Linked DNA regions of Pigmentiphaga aceris. The protein of the gene in region 2 binds, or shares a complex with, the protein of the main gene of each other region. Links are inferred from orthologs where the notes say so. Each region holds a gene or a part of one and is shown on either strand. Other genes may lie near its edges. The genes, in order: FXN63_RS23875 and hfq.

Region 1 (11,466 bases), 3.4 Mb from region 2 along the record:
AGCAGCGTCTGGCCGAAAGTTTCGAGACTGCGATCACGCTGGCAGACGGCCGCGCTATTGCGCTGGATATGGATAGCGGCCACGAGCAGCTGTTCTCCAATCGCTACGCCTGTCCGATTTGCAGTTACAGCCTGCCGGAACTCGAACCGCGCCTGTTCAGCTTCAACAACCCGGTGGGTGCCTGCCCGTCTTGCGACGGTATTGGCCATGTGGGCTTCTTCGACCCGAAGCGCGTGGTGGCTTTCCCGGAACTGAGCCTTGGCAGCGGTGCCATCAAGGGCTGGGACCGTCGCAACCCGTTCTATCACCAGTTGCTGACCAATCTGGCGGCGTATTACGACTTCGAGATCGACACCCCCTTCGAGGAACTGGACCCGACCACGCAGGAACGGGTGTTGTTCGGCTCGGGCGAAGAGGAAATCCCGTTCACGTACTTGAACGAGAAGGGCAAAGCCAGTGTGAAGGTGCACACCTTTGAAGGTGTGATTCCCAATCTGGAACGCCGCTGGAAGGAAACCGAGTCAGCCACGGTGCGCGAAGAGCTGGGCAAGTATCGCAACGTGAAGACCTGCCCCGACTGCGGCGGTTCACGTCTGCGGGCCGAAGCACGCAATGTGTTCGTGGGCGAAGATGCGGCCAAGCAGGCGATTTTTGAAGTGGAAGCCATGCAGTTGGCCGAGTGCCTGCGCTGGTTCGAAACGCTGGAACTGCACGGTGCGAAGAAGGAAATTGCCGACCGCATCGTGCGCGAAATCATCTCGCGCCTGTCCTTCCTGAATAACGTGGGCCTGAGCTATCTGTCACTGGATCGCAGTGCCGACACCATTTCCGGTGGTGAGGCGCAGCGCATTCGGCTGGCCAGCCAGATCGGTTCCGGCCTGACCGGCGTGATGTATGTGCTGGACGAGCCGTCCATCGGTCTGCACCAGCGCGACAACGATCGTCTGATCGAAACGCTGCGCCACCTGCGCAACCTGGGCAACAGCGTGATTGTGGTCGAACACGACGAAGACATGATCCGCGCCGCCGACTGGGTGGTGGACATGGGACCGGGCGCGGGCGAACACGGTGGCCGCATCGTGGCAGAAGGCACACCCGCGCAGATTCTTGATAACCCGGAATCGCTGACCGGCCGCTATTTGAATGGCGTGCTGTCCATTGCGGTGCCCAATCGCCGCCCGGTGAAAGACCAGGAAGAACTGGGCTGGCTGGCCTTGAACGGCTGTACCGGCAATAACCTGAAGTCGGCCGATCTGCGCATTCCGCTGGGTCGCCTGGTGTGTATCAGTGGCGTGTCGGGTTCCGGCAAGTCCACCATGATCAACGACACCTTGGTCAATGTGGTGTCGCGCCACCTGTACAACAGCCAGGCCGAGCCGGCGCCCTACGAAAGCATTGAAGGGCTGGATCAGTTCGACAAGATCATCAGCGTCGATCAGTCGCCCATCGGCCGTACACCGCGCAGCAATCCGGCCACTTATACCGGCATGTTCACGCCGATCCGCGAACTGTTCGCGGGCGTGCCGGAATCGCGTGCGCGTGGCTACGACCCCGGCCGCTTCAGCTTCAACGTGAAGGGCGGTCGTTGCGAGTCCTGCCAGGGCGATGGCGTGGTGAAGGTGGAAATGCACTTCCTGCCCGACATCTACGTGCCTTGCGACGTGTGCCACGGCAGCCGCTACAACCGCGAAACGCTGGAAATCCGCTATCGCGGCCGCAGCATCAGCGAGGTGCTCGACCTGACCGTCGAGCAGGCGCTGACCTATTTCGACGCCGTGCCCACGATTGCCCGCAAGCTGCAGACGCTGGCCGATGTGGGTTTGGGTTATATCCGCCTGGGCCAAAGCGCCACCACGCTGTCGGGCGGCGAGGCGCAGCGGGTGAAGCTGTCGCTGGAATTGTCCAAGCGCGATACCGGGCGCACCTTGTACATCCTGGATGAACCGACCACCGGTTTGCACTTCCATGACATTGCCTTGCTGCTGAAGGTCATCAACCAGTTGGTGGAAGCCGGCAATACGGTGGTGGTGATCGAACACAATCTGGATGTGATCAAGACCGCAGACTGGGTGGTCGACATGGGCCCGGAAGGCGGCGATGGCGGTGGCCGCGTGGTGGCTCAGGGCACGCCTGAAGATATCGCTGGGTCGACTGACAGTCACACCGGCAAATATCTGGCGCAGGTAATGAAAATTCGTCAGTAAATAATGTGTGCTCGGTGTGCTCGCCTGTGGCACAGCAAACTGATGACGGCCGACAAAGCATGGTTTGTCGGCCGTTTTTCCGTGGTGAAACTGATAAAACTGATGAAGTGCCCTAGACGCGCGTGGGCACCTCACGCGCGGCCGGACCGTCATAGGTCCAGAGGTATTCACGCGGAATCGGCCCCTTGTTGCGGCCGCCCTGTCCCGTCTGTTCCCAGCCATGCGCCAGAATGCCCACCGAACGCGACAGGCAGAACAGCCCCCGCGCCAACGGTGCAGGAAAACCCAGCTCGGCATAGATGACGGCAGTTGCCCCGTCGATGTTCATGGGAATGCGCCGGCCGTCCTTGCGCGCAGCGAGTTCCGCTTCAACACCTCGCCCGATGGCCGCAAAGCGGCCGCTGACGATGCCTTCCTTGGCAGCCTCGTCGACCAGTTCCAACAACCTGGGCGCGCGTGGGTCCACGGGGTGGAAACGGTGCCCGAAACCCGCAACGAATTTTCCGTATTGCTCGATTGCCCGGTCCAGACCACCACTTACGGCGTCTTCCAAGGACGCGCCCGCTTCGTGACGGGCGGCGATGTCGAGATACATGTCCACGGCCTGCTCGCCAGCACCGCCATGCACATCGCCCAGCACATTCACCGCCGACGCCATGACGTTGTTGAGGCCCACGCCACAGGTTGACGCCATGCGCGCGATGGCGATACTGGGTGCCTGCGGACCATGATCGACGCCTGACATCAGCGCAGCATCAAGCAGCCGCCCCTCTCCTTCGCTTGGCAGTTCTCCACGCGTCATCAGCCAGATCATCTGCGCGAAGCTCACGTTGCCGATGAGGTCTTCGATGGCATAGCCGCGATAGCGGATCACACCGGGACGCATCTCGATGATGGAGGTACGCCACCAATCGCTGACGCGAGGATCGTTTGTGCTCATACCACTTTCTCCTGTTTCAGTGCCTGGATCTCAGCGTCGGAATAACCAAGTTCCGCCATGATGGCGGCGGTGTGCTCACCCAGTTGCGGAGGAGGCGTCTCGACGCTCGGTGCCTCGCCATTCAACTTGAAACCTGGGCGTACGATCCGGATGTCCCGCCCGACGCCAGGCACATCTTTGAAAGAACCGATCAGGCCACGGTCGGCAACTTGCGGGTGCTCAAGGATTTCCGGCACGGAGTAGACCGGGCCGGCGGGCACCCCGACACCCTGGAACAGTTGCCACCACGCATCGGATGTCTTGCCGGCCAAGGCTTCTTCCATCAAGGACTTCAATTCGGCACGATTCTGCAGACGTGCGCTACGTTCCGCGAAACGTGGATCCGTCACCCATTCGCGATGATCCAGCACGGCACAGACGGCTTCGAACTGCTCCTGCTTGTTCGCCGCGATATTCAGCAGGCCATCCTGGGTGCGGAAGGTGCCCGAGGGGCTGGCCGTGACGTTGTCGTTGCCCAATGGCTTGGGCTCGCGGTCTGCGATCAGGTGGTTGGACACCGCCCAGCCCATGGTTGCCATGACCGCCTCCAGCATCGACACATCGATGAATACGCCTTCGGTGCGGTTGCGGTCGGCCAGGGCGGCGGCCACGGCGAAGGCAGCGGTAAGGCCACCGATGGTGTCCGCCATCGGGTAGCCGACGCGATAAGGCGCGTTTTCCGGGGCACCGGTAATGCTCATCACGCCGGACATGCCCTGGATGATCTGGTCATACGCAGGCAGGTCACGCAGCGGCCCTTCCTGCCCGAAACCCGAGATCGCGCAGTAGATGAGTTTGGGGTTCTCTTTGAGCAGGGTTTCGTACCCCAGCTCCAGCCGCTGCATCACGCCAGGACGGTAGTTCTCCACCAGGACGTCGGCGGTCTGCACAAGCCGGCGCAGCGCCTCTTTTCCTTGCGGATGTTTAAGATCCAGCGTGATGGAGCGCTTGCCAGGATTCTGGGCAAGAAACGAGACCCCCATGTGAACGCTGTTCAGCGCCTGATCGGCACCGAGCTGGCGGGCCAGATCTCCCCCCTGACGCGCCTCGACCTTGATGACATCAGCCCCCATGTGGGCAAGCTGATGGCAGGCAAATGGTCCGGCCAGAACATTGGTCAGATCCAGCACGCGAACACCGTGCAGGGGTTTGATAGACATGATGCTTCCTTATTCAGCCTTGATGCCAGCCGACTTCACGATGGCAGCCCAGCGTGCCATTTCGGACTCGGCTTGTTGTGTTGCCTGTGCGGGAGTGTTGAGGACCGGGTGCAGGCCTTGCTCTTGCAGACGGCGCTTTCCCTCGGGGGTGCTCAGAGAGCTTGCAATCGCCTGGTTAAGCTTCTCGACGATGGGCTGCGGCGTGCCGGCGGGCACCGCGAACCCCACCCAGAAGTCCATGACAAAACTGGGCAATTGGGCTTCTTTGGCCGACGGAACGTCGGGCAGCAGCAGCGAGCGCGTATCGCTGGTCACGACCAGCGCGCGCAGCTTGCCAGACTTGATGTGAGGGAGCGCAGTGGGCAGCGAGGTGACGAGCGCCTGCACCTGGCCTCCCATGAGATCGGTAAGTACTTGGCCAGCGCCTTTGTACGGCACGTGCATGAGGTCGATACCCGCAGCGCGCTTGAACAGTTCACCGCCCAGATGGGTATTGGTGCCATTGCCGCCCGACCCATAGTTCAACAAGCCGGGCTTGGTCTTGGCCAATGCAATGAACTCCCCCACCGTCTTGGCCGGCACATCTGGATTGATCACCAGCACATGAGGCGCCGCAGCAGCCGTGATGACGTGCGAGAAATCTTTTTTACCATCGAAGGGCAGCCTGGGCAGCAACCCCGGCGCGATGGTGAAAGACATCTCCGTCGTGAGCAGCGTGTAGCCATCGGGCGCGGACCGCGCAACAGCCCCCCAGCCGACCACACCACCCCCGCCTACGCGGTTTTCCACCACCAGAGGCTGGCCCAGACTGCCTGCGATCTGACCCGACGCCAGCCGGGCAACGATGTCAGTGGTGCCGCCCACGGCGTAGGGAACGATTACGGTCACGGGCCTGCTGGGATAGGCCTGGGCGTGCGCCGTCGAGACAGCCGCCAATGAACACAAGGCGGATGCAGCGGTGAGCAAAAATCGGCGGGTGAGTTTCATGCGGATCTCCTGACTTGCGCTGTGCTATCGACCGGGATTGGTCTGTTGTTGTTGCTATGAAATTTCTCCGCGCCTTGTGCCGTTTTGCACGGGCTGCGGTTCCTGCTGTGCGTTGAATCCTTCAGCCGAGCCTGTAGACACGGCGGGCCGTGTCGTGGAACAGCGAACGTCGTTCACTGTCCGAAAAGCCCTGGGTCAGTCGCTTGAACGCATTCCACCCATTCGTAAAGCTGTACGAACCCTTGTCCACCGGAAAATTGCTTTCGAACATGCAACGCATCGGTCCGAAGGCGTCAATACAGGAGGCCATCCAGGGCCGCCAGGCATCGGCAAGCTGCCGCGAGGTGGGTGGCAACGCAGCCTTCTCAAAGCCAAATCCGTTGATGCGCATGCCCAATCCGCCGAGCTTCACAAACACGTTCGGCCGCTTGGCCAGCGCGCGCATGTGGCCCTGCCAAGACTGGAAAATCTCGTCGTCCCGTCCGGCATAGGCACCGATTCGCACGACGCCGCCGCAGTGGTTCACGATGATGGGCAGATCTGGAAATGCGTCTGCGACGTCGATGAGTTCGGGCAATTGCGGCCAGAGCAGCCAGGCGTCATAGGACAGTCCACGCACCGCCAGTGCCGCCAGCCCGGCCCGGTAAGCGGGGTCGGCCAGCAAGCCCCGAGGTGCCGCCGTCAATGGGTTCGACAAGGAACTGTCGGCGTCCCAGGTCACCAGATGACGAATGCCCCGGAACCGTCCCTGTCCGGCCACTTCATGGGCCTCCAATACCGCTTGCACGGCCGCACCGCGCCGCAGATCGGCATAACCGACGATGCCCTGCGCGAGTTGTCGCCCACCGGTTCTTGCGTTGGTGGCACTGACGACGTATTCCGTTTCGCCTACTGGCTTCAGGTGCTCCGAGCCAGTGTCTCGATACCGGGTAAGCGCCTGCATGTAGACCGTTGCTTCGATGGCATGACCCGTGCCCGCATCGGCCAGGTAATCGGCATCGAGGTAGGTCCAGCCAGGACGGTCGTAGAAATGGTGATGCGCGTCGATGATGGGAAGCGTCGGCTCCAGCGCCTCTTCTTCACCGAGGGCCAGCCAATCAGGACGAACACTCAGATAGTTCCCGCTCATGGTCAGTGTCCTCAGGCCGGGGTCGCGACGAAGGGAATCACGCCGAACAACAGCGCACCGACGATCATGGCCAGCACCAGGCCGAATACCCACAGCAACGAGGACTTCTGGTTGTCGCCGTAATTGAGGTCCAGCAACGCCACCAGCAGGTAGGTGGACGCCACGAGCGGGCTGAGCAGGTGGATGGGTTGCCCCAGCAAGGATGCCCGTGCCATCTCGGCGGCGGTGACGCCGTATGCGCTGGCGGTGTTGGCCAGAATCGGCAGGACACCGAAATAGAACGCGTCGTTCGTCAGCGCGTAGGTGGCGGGTGCGCTCAGCAAGGCGGTGGCAGGCGCCATGTACGGGCCCAGCCACGCAGGCATGATGTTGAGCAAGCCGTCGGACATGGCCTTGAGCATGCCCGTGCCGGAGAGGATGCCGGTGAAGATGCCTGCCGCGAAGATGAGCGACACCACGGCCAGCACATTGGACGCATGGGCAGCCAGACGCTCCTGCTGGTCCTTGAGATTCGGGTAGTTCAGCAGCAGCGCGATGGCGGTGGCGACGAGGAACAGCGCGGGCAGCGGCAACACGCTTTGCACCAGGCAGTAGAGCAATGCGATGGTCAGCAGCAGGTTCGGAATCATCATGGCCGGACGCCGCGTCGCCGGGGATTCGTCAGCCAGGGCAACAATGCGCTGAACCTCATCCGGGCACGTCAACACGCCAAGTCGCCGACGCTCGCGAACGCCGAACATGGCAGCCACGCCGATCTGGTAAGCAAACCCCACCAGCATGGCGGGAATGAGGGGAATGAATACCTCGGCCACGTCGATATGCATGGCAGCAGCCGCCCGCGCAGTGGGACCGCCCCAGGGCACGATGTTCATGATGCCAATCGACATCAGCAGGATCGTGGCCATGTATTGCAGGCTCACCCCCAAGCGCTTGTAGATGGGCAGCAAGGCGGCGGCACAGATGACGTAGGTGGTCGCCCCATCGCCGTCGAGCGCAACGATCGTGCTCATGATGGCCGTGCCGACCAGCAACTTCAGCGGGTCGCCCTTGACGAAGCGCACCACACGCTTGACCAGCGGATCGAACAGCCCTGCGTCGGTCATGATGCTGAAGTACAGGATGCCGAAGGTCAGCATTACCCCGGTCGGCGCAAGCTTGGTGATGCCATCGATCATCATCTTGCCGATCGCGCCGGGTGCCGCCACGACGAGCCCGAAGGCAATGGGCACCAGCGCCAGCGCAACCAGCGCCGACATCCGCCTGGTCATGATGAGCGCCATGAAGCAAACCACCATGCCGTAACCGAGCGCGAGCAACATCACCGTATCCACCTTCCATGTATGCGCGGCCGCGGAGCCAGCGTTTCACTTCCAAAAAGTACTATCTGATAGAACATCGTTCTATTTGAAAGAACTTTAATGGCGCTGCAATCTGGCCGTAAAGTCGTGAAAACCCTGAATAAAAGACCTGTGTTCTACTACGCAGAACAACAATTACCTGTGAAGGGAGTCATGAGCGACGAGGTCCTTGAAAACTCAAGTGGTGTCGCGGTCCTGGATCGCATCTTTGCGCTGCTTGCCGCCTTCGGTGCAGAAGACGAGCGGCTTACGCTGAGCGAATTGTCTCGGCGGACCGGCCTGTACAAAAGCACGGTGCTGCGGCTGCTGGGCGCGCTGGAACATGGCGGTTTCATCCGCAAACTGGATGATGGTGCCTATGCCGTCGGACCCGAACCCATGCGGTTGGCGGCGATCTACCAGCGCTCGTTCAGAATCGAATCGATCGTCGAGCCTTTGCTCGAAGAACTGAGCAAATCCCTGAGTGAAACGGCCTCGTTCTACCTTCGCATCGGGGACAAGCGTCTTGTGCTTAGCCGGGTAGAACCGGCCCGTGCGCTCCGGGTATCGATACGCGTGGGCGAAGAGTTCGATGTACATCGCGGCGCATCTGGCAAAGTGCTGCTGGCATTCGGACCAGGCGAAGGTGGCGATCCGGAAGTGCGGGCCCGTTTGTGGGCAACGTCGTACGGCGAACGCGATCCTGAAACGGCGTCGGCATCCGTACCCGTGTTCGGTGCGCTGGGAGAACTCAAAGGAGCCTTGACGGTATCAGGCCCGCTGTCTCGCCTGGGGCAACCAGCGGCGATGAGTGCCGCAGTGCTTGACCTGTTGCATACCGCGCGCCGCGCCACCATTGCGTTCGGCGGCAACCCGGCGCGCTATACGGCAACGATTGATGCGGTGATGCGTCAGCCGGCAGGTTGATACGCAAAAAGAAGGAATGGAACTTGCCCTTGTGCTGGGATGCGCTCGCATGCTCTTTCTGCGGCGGCCGCATCGTCAGCTCAAGCATAGTGCGCGAGCGGCACCCCTTACGGAGCCGACATGGCAAGAACTCCCGCTTCCCGCAGCGACAGCAATTCTCCCGCCGATGCCTACGCCAACCGCAACCCTGGCCCCGGCGGCGAAACCCACCAAACGGCCACGTCCCCTGATCAGACGCTGACGACCAACCAGGGCGCACCGATTTCTGACAACCAGAACTCGTTGAAAGCCGGTGCACGCGGGCCGACGCTGCTGGAAGACTTCATCCTGCGTGAAAAGATCACGCATTTCGACCATGAACGCATCCCCGAACGCATCGTGCACGCACGTGGGTCGGGCGCGCATGGGTATTTCCAGCCCTACGAATCCTGTGCCAAGTGGACCAAGGCGGCCTTCCTGCAAGACCCCTCGGTGCAGACGCCGGTGTTTGTGCGGTTTTCTACTGTCGCTGGCGGCGCGGGTTCAGTCGACCTGCCGCGCGATGTGCGCGGCTTTGCGGTCAAGTTCTACACATCCGAAGGCAACTTCGACCTGGTCGGAAATAACATCCCGGTGTTTTTCATCCAGGACGCGATGAAGTTCCCCGACCTGGTTCATTCGGTAAAAATGGAAGCCGACCGCGCCTTCCCGCAGGCCGCATCTGCGCATGACACCTTCTGGGACTTTGCTTCGCTCAGCCCCGAGACCACGCATATGTTGCTGTGGGCCATGTCGGACCGGGCGATTCCGCGCTCGCTGCGCATGATCGAAGGGTTTGGTGTCCACACCTTCCGCTTCATCAACGAGGCCGGCGAATCCACCTTCGTGAAATTCCACTGGCGCCCCATGCTGGGCACGGCATCGGTGTTGTGGGACGAAGCCTTGAAGATCAACGGTGCCGACAATGACTTCCACCGACGCGACCTGTGGAATGCCATCGACAGCGGCGACTTCCCGGAATGGGAGTTCTCGGTGCAGGTCTTTGACCAGGCCACTGCCGACGCCTTTGAATTCGACATTCTGGATGCGACCAAGCTGATTCCCGAAGAAGTCGTCCCGCTGACCAAGCTGGGCAAGATGGTGTTGAACCGCAACCCGGACAACTTCTTCGCAGAAACCGAGCAAGTGGCCTTCCACCCCGGCCACGTGGTGCCGGGCATCGACTTCAGCAACGACCCGCTGCTGCAAGGCCGCCTGTTCTCGTACACCGACACGCAGCTCAGCCGCCTGGGTGGCCCGAACTTCCACGAGATCCCGGTCAATCGCCCGCAGTGCCCCATGCGCAACTTCCAGCGCGACGGCCTGATGCGCATGAACAATCCGCCGGGACGCGCGAACTACGAGCCGAACAGCATCGCCCCTGAAGGTCCGCGTGAAAGCCCGCGCGGATTTCACACGGTGGCTGATCCGGTGGAAGGCGGCAAGGTGCGCGAGCGCTCGGAAACCTTCTCGGATCACTACAGCCAGGCACGCCAGTTCTTCCGCTCGCAGACTGAACCGGAACAGCAGCACATCATCAGTGCGTTTGCATTCGAGTTGGCCAAGGTTGCCATCGTGCCGATTCGCCAACGTGTGCTGGGGCATCTGCATTTGGTCGAACCGAAGCTTGGCAAAGCGGTGGAAGCAGCACTGGGCATGGAAGGTCAGGCAGAGCAGATCAAGCCCGCCAAGGCACCTATCGATCTGCCTGACTCGCCAACGCTAAGCATCATCAAGAAAGCCGTGCCGATTCTGAAGGGCCGGAAGGTGGGGGTGCTGGTGACCGACGGGGCAGACGACAAGTTGCTGGCGGATGTTCGCAGCGCAGTCGAGGCCGAAGGCGCGATGGTCGAACTGGTGGCTCCCAAAATCGGCGGCGTGAAGACGGCAGGCGGCAAGCAGTTGCCGGCGGATCACACGATCAGCGGCGGTCCCTCGGTGGTGTTCGATGCGGTGGTGCTGGCGGTATCGAAAGATGGCGTCGCTGCACTGGTGAAGGAAGCGGCTGCGGTCGAATGGGTGCAGAACGCCTTTGCGCATCTGAAGTTCATTGGCCATACCTCCACCGCCAAACCGCTGATGGACAAGGCGTCGGTGGTGCCCGATGCGGGGGTGATTGCGATTGAAGGTGGGAGCGAAGGTGGCATTGATGCCTTCATCACAGGAGCCAAGACGCATCGTCTGTGGGAACGCGAGCCGACGCTGCGCACGCCGGGTTGAACCTGGCGTAGCGTGACCCACAAGTGTTGCGAAGCGGGCTGCCCTCGTCATGCGATAAGGGCAGCCACCTACTATCAGTATTTCGGAAACTGTTGCTTCACGGCCATTGCGGCCCCGCCTGCCCCACCTGGGCACGTGGGGCCGCAGTCATTTCCACCCCACGCTTGACCTGCATCAACGCTCCACCCGGGCTGCTCTGAGAAGCTGAATGCTCATCAGAACATCTACTCCTGGAGCGATCATGATTACCCAACGCGCCCGCGCTGGCCTTCTTCTTGGTGCAGTGTTGTGCGCTGCCGCTTTCACCGCCCCCGCCCTCGCCCACGAGCAAGGTGACTGGCTGGTCAAGGCAGGCGTCTCGCAGGTTCGTCCGAAGTCGGACAATGGTTCGGCATTGAACGGGGCCATCGGCCTCGACGTGAACAACGACGTGAAGCCCAGCATCTCTGCCACCTACATGTTTACGCGCAATCTGGGCCTGGACGTGCTGGCAGCCGCCCCGTTC
Region 2 (5,988 bases):
ACGTCTTCTGCCAGCGGTGCGGCAGCCGGATCGTCGTCGAGCAAGGCGCGCACAACGCCCGGATGACCCAGATCGAGTCGCGCGCCAATGATGCCGGCCCGGCTGACACTTTCGAGCGCCAACTGCACGACTTCGATATCGGCCTGGGGGCCGACGTGGCCGTAGATTTCGGCGCCGATCTGCAGGGGTTCGCGGGTGGAGAACAGACCACGCGGACGCGTATGCAGCACACTGCCGCAGTAGCTCAGGCGCGTGACGCCCGAACGATTCAACAAGTGCGCGTCGATGCGCGTGACCTGCGGCGTCATGTCGGCACGCACGCCAAGCGAGCGACCGGACAATTGATCGACCAGCTTGAAGGTACGCAGATCCAGATCGTGTCGGGTGCTGCCCGACAACAACGAATCGAGATACTCGACGAGCGGCGGCATGACCATTTCATAGCCATACGTGCGATACAGATCGAGCAGCAGACGGCGCAACTCTTCGATGCGTCGTGCCTCGGCCGGCAGTATGTCTGCCAAGCTTTCAGGCAACAGCCATTTGCCCATAGTCGGGACCGATATCCTGGAGAAAAAGGGTGTTCGCGTACGGGGTAAAAACCGTACAAAACAGAAACCTGGAACCGCGCTTCAAAACACGCGGACGAAAAAAAAGCGGTTGTGAGGGTGCATCGAGTGCAAGCCCATCCAACCGCCTGATCGGGTTGCTGCGCGGTCTAAACACGCGAGCAAAATCCCAAGCCTTGGCTTACACGCTATTGTCTACTCGAAAAGCCACAAAATCAAGAGGCCTCCCAAGATGGCGGTCAGACCACCAAAACGGATCTGTGCGTCGCTGCACTCCGCCAAGCGTCTGACCGCGCTGCGCCACCGGGATGGCGCAGCAAACGGCAGTAAACCTTCCAACACCAGCATCAGGCCCAGCGCAGCGCCGAGCCAGTAAAGCAGCGTCATGCCTTAACGCGCAGGTGCTGCCGAGCTTGCGCCCGGGGCCTTGAAGTACTTGAAGAACTCCGAGCTAGGATCGACCACCAGGACATCGCTCTTGTTGGCGAAGGATTCCCGATAGGCTTCCAGGCTCTTGTAGAAGTTGTAGAAATCACGATCCTGGCCGAATGCATTGGCGTAGATCGACGAGGCAGCGCCGTCGCCCTCACCCTTGGCTTGCTGGGCTTGACGATAAGCTTCCGCCAGGATGACTTCACGTTGGCGGTCGGCATCGGCGCGAATCTTCTCGCCTTCTGCGGCACCGATCGAACGCTGCTCGTTGGCCACGCGCTTGCGCTCGGCTTCCATGCGGCGATAGACCGATTCCGAAATTTCCGGCACGAAGTCCACACGCTTCAGACGCACATCCATGATTTCCACACCCAGCGCCTTGGCCGGTACGGAAACGTTGGTACGGATTTCCTGCATGATCTTGTCGCGTTCTTTCGAGGTCACGTCGTTGACGGTACGACGATTGATCGACGCGTTCATGGCATCACGTACCAGGGCCGACAGACGCTCTTGCGCGCTACGCTCGTTGCCACCGAAGGTGACGTAGAAGGTGCGCGGATCGGAAATACGCCACTTCACGAACGAGTCGATCAGCAAGTTTTTCTTTTCCGAGGTCTGGATACGTTCGGCATCCGGATTGTCGATGGTGAGAATGCGTTTGTCGAAATAGACGATGTTCTGGAACGGCGGCGGCAGCTTGAAGTACAAGCCCGGTTCGCGAATCACTTCCTTGATCTCGCCCAGCGCGAACACGACAGCGTAGTCGCGTTCCTTGACGACAAACATGCAAGAGGACAACGCGGCCAGCGCGATAAGCAGGCCGATTACAGCGGGAATCAGACGATCCATGATTGGCGTTCCTTATCAGCGGGTACGGTCGCGATTACGCAGGCCGTCGAGCATGCGATTGCTCTCGGGTGCGGGCGCGTTGGTAGACGGAAGCGATGGGCTGGGAGCCGGAACGCTTGCCGAACCCGTGCCACGGACCGCGGACAGGGACTCCTGAGATGCTTGCTGCATGATCTTGTCGAGCGGCAGATACAACAGATTGTTGGCGCTGCGCGAATCAACCATGATCTTGCTGGTGTGCGTGAAGATCTGCTGCATGGTGTCCAGGTACAGACGGTCACGCATGATCTGCGGGGCTTTGCGGTATTCGGTCAGCACCAGGCCGAAGCGAGCTGCATCACCCTCTGCGGTTTCCACCACACGTTGCTTGTAGCCATCGGCTTCCTGCAGCAGACGCGAGGCCATGCCTCGGGCACGCGGCACGACGTCGTTGGCGTAAGCCTGACCTTCGTTGATCTGACGCTCACGATCCTGACCGGCCTTGACCGCGTCATCGAACGCTGCCTGCACTTGTTCCGGCGGCTGGGCATTCTGGATGGCCACGCTGCTGATCAGCACACCAGTGCGATACAGATCCATGATCTGCTGCATCAGTGCGACGGCTTCAGCGGCAACCTGGGTACGGCCTTCGTACAGCACGAAGTCCATGGGCTTCTTGCCAACGACTTCACGCATGGCGGTTTCGGCCGCTTGCATCACGGCTTCGTCAGGCGCGCGGTGGTCGAACAGATACGCACGTGCGCCATCTTCACGCAGGCGGTACTGGACCACGAACTGCAGATCGACGATGTTTTCGTCATCGGTCAGCATCAGCGCTTCACGGCCGACCTTGGTACGGGCGTTGTTGCGGAAACCGACTTCGATGGTGCGCAACTGCGACAGGTTCACGGTTTCGTGAGCCTGGATCGGATACGGCAGACGCCATTGGAAGCCCGAACGCGTGGTGCGCTCGTACTTGCCGAATTGCGTAATGACAGCAACCTGACCTTCCTGGACGATGAAGAAGCCGCTGCCCAGCCACATCAGGGCAATGACCAGCAACACCAGACCCAGGCCCAGACGCGCGCGACGCGGCGAAGGCGGCGCATAGCGCGGCGATCCGCCGGAGCCATCACCATTCCCGTTGCCACCGCCTTTACGGCCGAACATGCCACCCAGCTTGCGATTGAAATCGCGCCAGAGTTCGTCGAGATCCGGCGGTCCGCCGTTATTGTTATTACCACCGCCGCCCGGAGGGCGACGCGGCGGTTCATTGCCGGAATTGCCGCCGGAGCCACCGCGGCCCCAGTTCGAATCGTTCAGATTGAATAGTCTTGAAATCGAAGTCAGAAGCATCTTTTCTTGTACGCAGAGAGGCGGACGGGAATCCCGCCCTCAGGAACGGACCCCACTAGGGGGGGCTGATGGATGAACGGCGTGCGTCGAACCGCGGGTCCTCTTCGGGAACCTCGGCGACGGCCGCGCGCTGACTGAACTCGACCATTGCCCCGCGCAATAAATCGAGTCCGGAGCGCTCGCTTGCGCTGACAAATACCCGCGAAATCGTACCATGCTCGTCTCTTTCCACTGCGGGATCGAGACCGGCCATGTCGATCTTGTTATAGACCAGAATGCAGGGCACGTGATCGGCCCCGATTTCCTTCAGCACTTTGTTCACTTCGGAGATCTGTTCGTCACGCTGCGGGCTTGAATGGTCGACCACGTGCAGCAGCAGATCGGCATTGATGGTCTCCTCGAGCGTCGCCTTGAACGCGGCGACCAGCATGTGGGGAAGCTCGCGGATGAATCCGACGGTGTCGGACACCACGACCTGCCCTGCCCCATCCACCCAGATACGCCGGCTGGTGGTGTCGAGCGTGGCGAACAGCTGGTCGGCTGCGTAGACGTCAGCGCGCGTGAACGCGTTGAACAGCGTCGACTTGCCGGCATTCGTATAGCCGACCAGCGACACCGACAAGGTGCCGCTGCGCGCGCGCGCCCGACGCTGGGTATGGCGCTGACGCGTCAACAGTTCAAGGCGCTCGTGCAGCCGCTTGACTTTGTCGCCGATGATTCGCTTGTCCATTTCCAGCTGCGATTCACCCGGACCGCGCATGCCGATACCGCCGCGCTGGCGTTCCAGGTGGGACCACATGCGGGTCAGGCGGGTCATCAGATGCTGAAGCTGGGCCAGCTCGACCTGCAGCTTGCCTTCGTGGCTTTGCGCACGCAGCGCGAAGATGTCGAGGATGAGTGCCACGCGATCGACCACGCGCACATTGAATACACGCTCGAGATTGCGCTGCTGACCGGGCGACAGGGCATGATTGACCAGCACGATCTCGGCATCATGCGCCTGCACGGCAAGACCGATTTCATCGGCCTTGCCGGTACCCACGAACAACTTGGCGTCCGGCCGCGGACGGCGCGCGATGATCGTATCGACGATCTCGGCGCCAGCCCCTTTTGCCAGCATGATGAATTCTTCGGTTTGCGGTTCGAAGTCGGGCTTGCCGAAATCGATACTGACAACTACAGCACGCATGATATGCCCTCGACAGTCGCCGCCGGCGTCACCCCGGTCGGCGGCGGGCAAGCGAAATTATTCAGCAGGAGCGTCTACCTGGAAGTTGACCGGACGTGCCGGAACGACGGTCGAGATGGCGTGCTTGTAAACCATCTGGGTCACCGTGTTGCGCAACAGGACGACGTATTGATCGAAAGACTCGATCTGACCTTGCAGCTTGATGCCGTTCACCAGGTAGATCGATACCGGCACATGCTCTTTACGCAGTGCGTTGAGGAACGGGTCTTGTAGCAATTGCCCTTTATTGCTCATCGTGTGGGCTCCTATGTATGTTGTTTTTGGCGGACGCCAGCCCGATTACTCTACCGGGTTTTCCCGGACGAGACTACGTGACCACTGCACAATCCGTGCCCGCTCCCCTTGCTCAACAGCTTGGGGCGGCGGCACGCAATATCAATCCTTGGAGCTGTACGGATTTTTCGACGCGCGGAATTCGATGCGCAGCGGTGTACCTGCCAGCGAAAACTCGTTGCGGAAAGTGGTTTCCAGATAACGGCGATACGAATCCGGGATCTGGTCCAACGCCGATCCGTGAATCACGATCAGCGGCGGATTCTGCCCGCCTTGGTGGGCATAACGCATCTTCGGACGGAAAATGCCCTTGCGCGGCGGTTGTTGTTTTTGCAGCGCGAGTTGCAGCGCGCGTGTCAGTTTCGGCGTCGACAGACGGGCAAATGCCGCAGCGTGCGCCATGTTGACCGACTTCAGCAGCGGGCCCACGCCTTCGTTTTTCAGCGCCGAGATGAAGTGCACCTTGGCAAACGACAGGAAACGCAGCTTGCGCTCGAAATCACGCTTGATCTGGTCGCGCTGGTCGGAATCCAGATCGTCCCATTTGTTCACGCCCACCACCAGCGCCCGGCCGGTTTCCAGCACGAAGCCGGCAATGTGCGCGTCCTGATCCGAAATTTCGGTCTGGGCATCCAGCATCAGCAAGACTACGTTGCTGGCCTCGACGGCCTGCAAGGTCTTGATGACGGAGAACTTCTCGACTGCCTCGAAGACCTTGCCGCGACGACGCAGGCCAGCGGTGTCGATCAAGGTGTACTGGCGGCCACCGCGTTCGAATTCGATTTCAATGGCGTCGCGCGTGGTGCCCGGCTGGTCGAAGGCGATGACACGCTCTTCGCCCAGCAAGGTGTTCACCAGGGTGGACTTGCCTACGTTCGGACGGCCGACAATCGCCAGACGCACGCGGTGCTCGATAGCGGGACGGAAGTCCTTTTCGCCGTCGAGATCGGGCGCAGGGGCTTCCGGTTCGATGATGTAGCCGTTCTCCGGCACTTCTTCTTCCGGCTCTTCCGGATAGAACTCAAGCAAGGCCTCATTGATGAGGTCAACCACACCGTCACCGTGCGCAGACGAAATCGGGTGCGGTTCACCCAAGCCGAGCTTGTAGAACTCAGCCGAGGCGGATGCGTGCTGCATGCCTTCGGCCTTGTTCACGGCCAGCAGCACACTGCGACCCGACTTGCGCAGCCGATCGGCGATTTCACGGTCATGGCCGGTCAGACCGACGCGGCCATCGACCAGGAAGATGATCGCGTCGGCTTCGGCCACGGCCTGCATCGT

Evidence for each region.
Region 1: the proteins of hfq (region 2) and FXN63_RS23875 are in contact, whole or in part, in a crystal structure (PDB 3VU3), measured with the Escherichia coli proteins. The link is inferred for Pigmentiphaga aceris from one-to-one orthologs.

The regions. Positions count from the first base shown.
Region 1 is NZ_CP043046.1:5,537,563-5,549,028, forward strand. What follows is about bases 8,439-11,402. They hold FXN63_RS23875 (catalase), read left to right. Parts: upstream 8,439-8,843; coding sequence 8,844-10,961; downstream 10,962-11,402. Other genes in these bases: FXN63_RS23870 (IclR family transcriptional regulator), read left to right, coding at 8,439-8,723; FXN63_RS23880 (OmpW/AlkL family protein), read left to right, coding at 11,203-11,402. Outside these bases: excinuclease ABC subunit UvrA, read left to right, coding at 1-2,204; FXN63_RS23845 (citryl-CoA lyase), read right to left, coding at 2,317-3,144; FXN63_RS23850 (CaiB/BaiF CoA transferase family protein), read right to left, coding at 3,141-4,343; FXN63_RS23855 (Bug family tripartite tricarboxylate transporter substrate binding protein), read right to left, coding at 4,353-5,330; FXN63_RS23860 (amidohydrolase family protein), read right to left, coding at 5,452-6,459; FXN63_RS23865 (CitMHS family transporter), read right to left, coding at 6,471-7,778; more of FXN63_RS23870, read left to right, coding at 7,971-8,438; more of FXN63_RS23880, read left to right, coding at 11,403-11,466.
Region 2 is NZ_CP043046.1:2,168,585-2,174,572, reverse strand. The notes cover bases 3,051-5,729. They hold hfq (RNA chaperone Hfq), read right to left. Parts: upstream 4,669-5,729; coding sequence 4,432-4,668; downstream 3,051-4,431. Other genes in these bases: der (ribosome biogenesis GTPase Der), read right to left, coding at 4,810-5,729; hflX (GTPase HflX), read right to left, coding at 3,241-4,374; hflK (FtsH protease activity modulator HflK), read right to left, coding at 3,051-3,179. In the rest of the region: FXN63_RS09215 (ATP phosphoribosyltransferase regulatory subunit), read right to left, coding at 1-551; FXN63_RS09210 (DUF2065 domain-containing protein), read right to left, coding at 765-956; protease modulator HflC, read right to left, coding at 960-1,850; more of hflK, read right to left, coding at 1,866-3,050; more of der, read right to left, coding at 5,730-5,988. UniProt on the Escherichia coli protein: RNA chaperone that binds small regulatory RNA (sRNAs) and mRNAs to facilitate mRNA translational regulation in response to envelope stress, environmental stress and changes in metabolite concentrations.